DNA from 2 places in the Pantoea allii genome. Region 2 is predicted to be linked to the other one. Evidence: predicted binding sites of a transcription regulator. Region 2 holds the regulator's gene; the other holds the start of a gene.
The links. The regulator PhoB, encoded in region 2, activates phosphate uptake and scavenging genes when phosphate is short. The targets are predictions, from matches to a motif close to CTGTCATAAAACTGNCNNAT.
Positions count from the first base shown of each region.

Region 1: a site for PhoB is predicted at 2,103-2,122, ahead of pitA (inorganic phosphate transporter PitA). Genes of this name have one in related genera too.

Region 1 covers NZ_CP125958.1:314,914-319,128, forward strand. Annotated here, with positions in the region: gene uspB (universal stress protein UspB) at 78-413, shown strand; gene pitA (inorganic phosphate transporter PitA) at 450-1,952, opposite strand; gene QNH99_RS01455 (NAD(P)/FAD-dependent oxidoreductase) at 2,194-3,378, shown strand; gene QNH99_RS01460 (D-amino acid dehydrogenase) at 3,400-4,215, opposite strand, start outside.
Region 2 covers NZ_CP125958.1:3,540,246-3,544,460, forward strand. Annotated here, with positions in the region: gene QNH99_RS16835 (PstS family phosphate ABC transporter substrate-binding protein) at 1-541, opposite strand, end outside; gene phoR (phosphate regulon sensor histidine kinase PhoR) at 561-1,874, opposite strand; gene phoB (phosphate response regulator transcription factor PhoB) at 1,889-2,578, opposite strand; gene sbcD (exonuclease subunit SbcD) at 2,776-3,972, shown strand; gene QNH99_RS16855 (AAA family ATPase) at 3,969-4,215, shown strand, end outside.

The sequences.
Region 1 (4,215 bases), 1.3 Mb from region 2:
TGTTGGCTAATTCTGCAGGGACTGTTCAGCAGGGTGCGCGTTCAGCACTTTTCTGCAGTGCCGGTAAGGAGGGGTAGATGATCAGCACTATCGCGCTTTTTTGGGCTCTCTGTGTGGTATGTATTGTGAATATGGCGCGCTATTTCTCTTCGTTGCGTGCGCTGTTGGTAGTTTTGCGTGGCTGCGATCCGTTGCTGTATCAGTACGTTGACGGCGCAGGGTTTTTCACCGCCCATGGTCAGCCCGGCAAGCAGGTCAGGCTGGTGCGCTATATCTGGGCAAGACGCTATCTTGATCATCATGATGACGAATTTATTCGCCGGTGTGAGCGGGTGAGAGGCTTGTTTATGTTGGCCAGTTCGCTGTGCGGATTAGTGGTGATCAGCCTGATTGCGCTGGCCATCTGGCATTAAAAAGGGCGACCGAAGTCGCCCTGATTTGCCGCTGTCTCAGATGAGCTTGAGCGCGATCCAGTAGAGCGAACCCGACAACAAAATACAGACCGGCAGCGTAAATACCCACGCCATGGCGATGTTTTTGATGGTTTTGCTCTGCAATCCACCGCCGTCTACCAGCATTGTACCGGCAACGGAAGAGGACAGGATATGCGTGGTGGAGACCGGCATGCCGGTGTAGCTGGCAATGCCTATCGATACGGCGGCTGTTACCTGCGCGGACATGCCCTGCGCATAGGTCATGCCTTTCTTACCAATTTTCTCACCGATGGTGGTGGCAACACGACGCCAGCCAATCATGGTGCCGATGCCTAAAGCCAGCGCAACCGCCATGATAATCCATACCGGCGCGTACTCAACGGTGTTCAGTAGATCGCCTTTGAGCTTGCCAAGGAAGCGTTTATCGTCAGCGGAGGTTTCCGGCAGCTTCGCCGCTTTATCGGCGGTGTCGGAAATACACAGCAACAGGCGGCGCATCTGACTACGCTGATCGACGGACAGATCGCCATAGCTTTGCAGATTGTTCAGCAACACCTGAGCACGCTGCACGGCCTGCAGCGCACGCGCGCTGTCGCAATGAAACTCGGTTGACGTTGCCGGGGCGACTTCTTCTGGCGTGGGCAGTTTAGGCGGGGCCATCTGGATGATGTGGGTCAATGACGCCTGATGCTGTTGGTAATATTGCTCAAGGTGGTTAACCGCATCGCGCGTGCGCGTGATGTCGTAACCCGATGAATTCATATTGACCACAAAGCCTGCTGGCGCAACGCCAATCAGAACCAGCATGATCAGGCCAATCCCCTTTTGCCCGTCGTTTGCACCGTGTGAATAGCTGACGCCAATGGCGGAGATAATCAGGGCGGTACGCGTCCAGAAAGGCGGCTTTTTCTTGCCATCAATTTTCTCCCGGTCTGCGGGCGTCATATGAATACGCGCACGCTTCTTGGTGTTACTCCAGTAACGGCGAAGAAGAAAGATTAAGCTGCCCGCAATCACCAGGCCGACGATGGGAGAAAGGATCAGAGACAGGAAGATATTCAGCACTTTAGGAATGTTAAGCGCATCGACGACCGAGGTGCCGTTCATTAATGCATTGGTCAGGCCGATGCCGATAATCGCGCCGATTAAGGTGTGGGAACTGGAAGCCGGAAGCCCCAAATACCAGGTGCCCAGGTTCCAGATAATCGCCGCCAGCAGCATGGAAAACACCATGGCGAGACCGTGAGCCGAGCCAACATTCAGCAGCAGATCGGTAGGCAGCATATGCACGATAGCGTAAGCCACGCTTAATCCGCCGAGCAATACACCAAAGAAGTTGAAAACCCCCGCCATCAAAACGGCAAGCTGAGCACGCATGGCACGGGTGTAGATGACCGTCGCAACCGCGTTGGCCGTATCATGAAAGCCGTTAATTGCTTCGTAAAACAATACAAACAGCAGAGCAAGTATCAGTAACAGGCCGGTGCTAAGATCTAGACCAGCAAACAGATGTAGCATAGACGTTACGCCATTTTGGAGGACATGAACGCGGCGCATTATCCGCGACAACATGCGGTCTGGGAAAGGAAAATATAGTCATGATTTGGACTAAAAATGTCAATTAACCCGGTTAACAGGTACAAAGTCCATATAAATTAACCAGTTACATTGTGACATATTTACGGCAAAATTTTGACACTGGCATCCACAGGAGCAGATCACTACAATCTGCCCCTCTCTTACCAGGTGGGCAATTGCAGTGGAACAGTTTGACGTTATCGTAATTGGGGCAGGCGCTGCCGGGCTTTTTTGTGCTGCGCAGGCAGGACAGCGTGGTCGCCGTGTATTACTGCTGGATAACGGCAAGAAGCCGGGCCGCAAGATTTTGATGTCCGGCGGCGGGCGCTGCAATTTCACCAATCTCTACACTGAACCCGCCGCCTATCTGTCGAATAATCCCCACTTTTGTAAGTCGGCCCTTGCGCGCTATACCCAATGGGATTTTATCGATCTGGTGAATCGTCACGGCATTGCCTGGCATGAGAAAACCCTGGGACAGCTGTTCTGCGATGATTCTGCCCAGCAGATGGTGGATTTATTAATCGCAGAGTGTGACAACGGTGGCGTCACCGTTCGCCTGCGCAGCGACATTCTGAGCGTATCCCGGGATGACGCGGGCTACCATCTGCAGCTCAACGGCAGCGCGGTGCAGGCAGAGAAGCTGGTGATTGCCAGCGGCGGGCTTTCCATGCCGGGCCTGGGCGCATCGCCGTTCGGCTATAAAATTGCTGAGCAGTTTGGGCTTAGTGTGTTGCCAACGCGCGCGGCGTTGGTGCCTTTTACCCTGCACAAACCGCTATTAGACCAACTGCAGACGCTGTCTGGCGTCGCGCTGGATACGACCATTGCGGCAAAGGACGGCACGCTATTTAAAGAGGCGATGCTGTTCACCCATCGCGGTCTGTCCGGCCCGGCAGTGTTGCAGATTTCCAGCTACTGGCAGCCCGGCGAGTTCCTCACGGTGGATCTCTCTCCGGCCACCCGTCTGGATGATTTTTTGACGATTCAGCGAGAGGCGCATCCGAATCTGAGCCTGAAAAACAGCCTGGCCAAAATTCTGCCTAAGCGCCTGGTCGAAGTCTTGCAGGAAATGAAAGTCGTGCCGGATGTCACGCTGAAGCAACTCAATAGCAAACAGCAGACAGAACTGGTGCAGACGCTGCACGGCTGGCAGGTGCAGCCTAACGGCACGGAAGGTTACCGCACCGCCGAAGTCACCCTCGGCGGCGTTGACACAACTCAGCTTTCATCCAAAACCATGGAAGCGCGCGACGTGCCGGGGCTCTATTTCATCGGCGAGGTGGTCGATGTGACCGGCTGGCTGGGGGGATACAATTTCCAGTGGGCCTGGAGTTCGGCCTGGGCTTGCGCCCAGGCTCTGTAACATCACCACAAACCGCGCGGCTCAGGCATAGCGCGACACGGCATAGTCCGCATGGGCAATCGCCGGCGGTTTGCCTGAAATCACATCACTCAACAGCTGGCCGGAGCCGCAGGCCATCGTCCAGCCCAGCGTGCCGTGCCCGGTATTCAGCCACAGGTTGGTGAAATGCGTCGGACCAACGATGGGCGTGCCGTCCGGCGTCATTGGGCGTAATCCGGTCCAGAAGGTTGCCTGACTCACCTGTCCGCCCTGTGGAAAGAGATCGTTGACGACCATCTCCAGCGTTTGCCGCCGGGCGGGCAGCAGGGTTTTGCTGTATCCCACGATTTCCGCCATACCGCCCACGCGAATACGATTATCAAAACGCGTAATAGCAATTTTATAGGTTTCATCCAGCACCGTGGATACCGGTGCGCCGGACGCATCGACAATCGGAATCGTCAGTGAATAGCCTTTTAGTGGGTAAACCGGAACAGACAGCAGCGGCCGGAGCAATTGCGTGGAGTAGGAGCCCAAAGCCATGACGTATCCGTCCGCCGTCAGCGTTTCAGCGCCACAAACAATCCCGCTTATCCTGTCTCCCTGTGTCAGCAGCGCATCGACGTTGGTGTGATAACGGAAGTCGACGCCAGCCTTGCGCGCCCTCGCCGCAAGCTGCTGGGTAAATAACTGGCAATCTCCGGTTTCGTCATTAGGCAGTCGCAGCCCGCCGGTCAGCTTATGCTTAACCGCCGCCAGCGCCGGTTCAACCTCGGCCAGTTGTGAGGCTTCCAGCAGTTGATAAGGAACGCCGGCGTCTTGTAACACGGCGATATCGCGTGCCGCATTGTCAAACTG
Region 2 (4,215 bases):
GTGCCTGCTGTTTGAAGAATCCCCATGTCCCGGATGCCGAGTTGCGGCCATAACGCTGGATAGCGCGCTGCTGCCATTCTGGCTGATGCAGGCCCAGATCGCCCCAGCGCTCAGGCACCTGCTGCGCGCCACAGAGACGGGTGACAGAGAACAGAGCATCAAGCTGGCGGGGGTAGACAGACTGCAGCGGATTGCGCTGATTCACCACCACCACCAGCGCGTCCATCGCAACCGGTACTGCCAGCGGAGGATAACCATATCGCGCCTCAAATGCCTGGCGCTCATCCGCCTGCATAGGCCGGCTCATGGCCCCAATCTGCACGCTACCGGCGGTGAGCGCGGTGGGCGCGGTTGACGAGCCCGATGCCTGGACCTGGACGTTTACGCCAGGCGACTGACGGCTAAAGTCATCGCCCCATAAGGTCATCAGGTAGCCGAGCGTGTCCGAGCCTGCGCTGCTCAGATTGCCTGAAAGCATAACAGGCTGCGCCTGCACCAAGGCAGGCAACAGAGAGAAGAACAGCAAAAAAAACGCGCGCATTGTTCCGGTCCGTCAGCAGTTAATGGACGGCATTCTCCTGCATCCCGTTAGTAACAATCAACCGTGGTGCCAGGGTAAACGTAAAACAGGTTTCCTGATGCGGGATGCTGGTGATCTCCAGACGCGCATTATGATGGCTCAGCGCATGCTTCACGATGGCCAGCCCAAGCCCGCTGCCGCCGGTGGCGCGTGAACGCGCTTTGTCCACGCGGTAAAAACGTTCTGTCAGACGTGGGATATGCTCAGAAGCAATGCCGGGGCCGTTATCGCACACCTTGAATACCGCGCCCTGCTTGCTACGTAGCCAGCTGATATCGATGCGCGTGCCCTCTGGCGTATGGTTAACCGCGTTGTAAACGAGGTTGGAAATGGCACTGCGTAATTGCTCATCATTGCCAAACACTTTCAGATGGGGATCGGTATGAAAATGGATAGCGTGACGCCCACCGCTCAGGGTTTCGGCCTCATGCTGCAGCAGTTTTAGCATGACGGGCACATCAACCTTTTCTTTCATGTTGATGACCGGGGCAGCCTCAATACGCGACAGCGTCAGGAGCTGTTTGACCAGGCTATCCATCCGTCGGGTTTGCTCCGACATCGTGTGCAACGCTTTGTCCCGTGAGCGCTGATTCATCACAGAGTCGTTCATCATTTCCAGATAGCCCTGAAGCACCGTTAAAGGCGTGCGCAGTTCGTGGCTGACGTTGGCGAAGAAGTTACGCCGTGCTCCCTCAAGCTGATGCATCTGGGTAACATCGCGCGCCACCATTAACCACTGGCCTTCGCTGTAAGGCATGACACGGAATTCCATATGGTGCTGGTTATTCAGCACCAGCGTCAGTGGCTTGTCGAAATCCCGCTGGCGAAGGTAGCGTGAAAACTCAGGATAACGCAGCAGGTTAAGGATATTTTGCCCGTTATCCTCTGGCCAGCGCAGCCCCAGGTGTTGCTGTGCCAGGCCGTTGCACCAGAAAATAGTGCCCTCTTCCGTGGTCAGGATTACGGCGTCAGGCAGCGACTCCGCGCCGCTACGAAAGCGCTTAATCAGATTACCTAACTCGCGCCGCCGCCGCCGGTTGCGCAGTTGCATTTGATACAACCCGTAAAACAGTGGCTCCCAGCTAGCCTGGCCTGAAGGCGGCGTCATCGTGCGATCGAGCCATAGCCAGTGAGAAAGGCGCATCAGGTTGTAAAAATGCCACAATAACATGCCGACGACGCTAAGTAACAAGAGCCACGGCAAATAGCCAAACAGCAGGCCAAGCACCAGCGCAGGCAGACACGCCAGCACCAGTTCGGACAATAATCTCTTCCAGGAGAGGCGTTCCAGCACGGTTAAAGCTCCGTTTAAAAGCGGGCAGAGAAACGATAGCCTGTTCCGCGTACGGTTTGTACCATGCGATCGTGGCCGGTCAGTTCCAGCGCCTTACGTAAACGACGAATATGAACGTCAACGGTGCGATCTTCAACATAGACGTTGGTGCCCCAGACGTGATTGAGTAGCTGCTCACGGCTGTAAACACGCTCAGGATGGGTCATAAAGAAATGCAGCAGCTTGTATTCTGTCGGCCCCATTTCCAGCGGTGTGGTTTCTGACATCACGCGGTGCGATGACGGGTCCAGGCTCAGGCCCTGCATTTCAATCACGTCTTCAACCGCCATCGGCGAAATACGACGCATAACCGCTTTGATGCGTGCCATCAGCTCTTTAGGCGAAAAGGGTTTAGTGATGTAATCATCAGCCCCGACTTCCAGCCCACGAACCCGATCTTCTTCCTCGCCGCGCGCGGTCAGCATCATAACCGGAATATCGCGCGTCATGGCTTCACGCTTAAGATGTTTAATAAATTGTATGCCGCTACCGCCGGGTAACATCCAGTCCAGCAGGATCAGATCAGGCCAGGGTTCAATCAGCTTGCTGACAGCACTGTCATAATCTTCGGCCTCAATCGGCTGATAATCGTTTTGTTCCAGAACAAAACATAACATCTCACGGATTGGAGCTTCATCTTCCACAACTAAAATGCGCTTAGCCATTATTACTCCTGCAGGTAGGACGGCTTTCACTGATATTTGCGGCGTCATTATGCGTCAGTTTTGTGACAGTTTTATGAAAAAGTTAGCCATAAAAGTCGGCTTGCAACAACCATTTATGACAACATGACGACATGTTTTGTGGCTTTAGTGATAGAGCCAGTATAATTGCCGGGCAAATTGTTATGGCAGGGAGTGTTATGCGCATTATCCACACCGCGGACTGGCACCTGGGGCAGTTCTTTTATAACAAGAGCCGTGCCGCTGAACACCAGGCCTTTCTTGACTGGCTGTTAATCCAGATTGAGCAGCACCAGGTTGATGCCCTGATTGTGGCGGGCGACTTATTCGATACCGGTACGCCGCCCAGTTATGCGCGTGAAATGTTTAACCGCTTCGTGGTGGCATTACAGCCCAGCGGCTGTCAGCTGGTGGTGCTGGCAGGTAATCATGACTCGGTGGCGACGTTAAACGAGTCGCGTGAACTGCTGGCCTGTCTGAATACGCGAGTGGTTGCCACGCCGCAAGAAAATGATGATGTGCTGATGTTGACCACCCGTCAGGGCGAACCCGGCGCGTTACTGTGCGCGATTCCTTACCTGCGTCCGCGCGACATCATGCGCAGCCAGGCCGGTCAGTCGGGGCGGGACAAACAGATCAGTCTACTGGAAGCGATTGCCGCGCATTATCAGCGCAGTTTTGCGGCGGCGCAGGCGTGGAACAAGCACCTGCCCATCATTGCAACCGGCCACCTTACGGCCCTTGGCGTCAGCAAAAGTGATTCGGTGCGTGATATCTACATCGGCACGCTGGACGCCTTCCCTGCCTCGGCATTTCCGCCAGCGGATTACATCGCCCTTGGGCATATTCATCGTGCTCAGCGTGTGGCTAACAGCGACCATATTCGCTACAGCGGTTCCCCTATTCCACTTAGCTTTGACGAGCTGGGCAGCGAAAAGAGTGTGTATCTGCTGACGTTCGGCTCCGCAGGCCTGGAGATCGATGCCCTGCCCATTCCGCTGTTCCAGCCGATGAGGATGCTCAAAGGTTCACTGGCGCAAATCAGCCAGCATCTAGCCGACTTTTCCCATCCGAGCGGCGAAAAACCGGTCTGGCTGGATATTGAAGTCACGACTCAGGAGTACTTAAGTGACCTGCAGCGCCAGGTGGAAGCCCTGACCGCAGATTTACCGGTGGAAGTGCTGCTGTTACGACGCAGTCGTGAACAGCGTCAGCACAGCCTGACGCAAACGGATAATGAAACCCTGAGCGAACTGAATGTTGAAGAGGTTTTTGCCCGGCGTCTGGCACTAAACGATGCGCTTGACGATGAGCAGATTGCCCAGGTGACAACGCTGTTCAGGCAGACGCTGGCCGAGCTGGAGGAGAACCCATGAAGATCCTCACGCTGCGATTCAAAAACCTCAATGCGCTGAAAGGGGAATGGTTTATCGACTTTCGCACCGAGCCTTTCGCCAGCAATGGTCTGTTTGCCATTACCGGGGCGACGGGCGCGGGTAAAACCACCCTGCTGGATGCGATCTGTCTGGCGCTGTATCACCAGACGCCGCGCCTGGGCGTGCTCTCTCAGGGGCACAATCCGCTGATGACGCGTGACTGCGCAGAATGCCTGGCTGAAG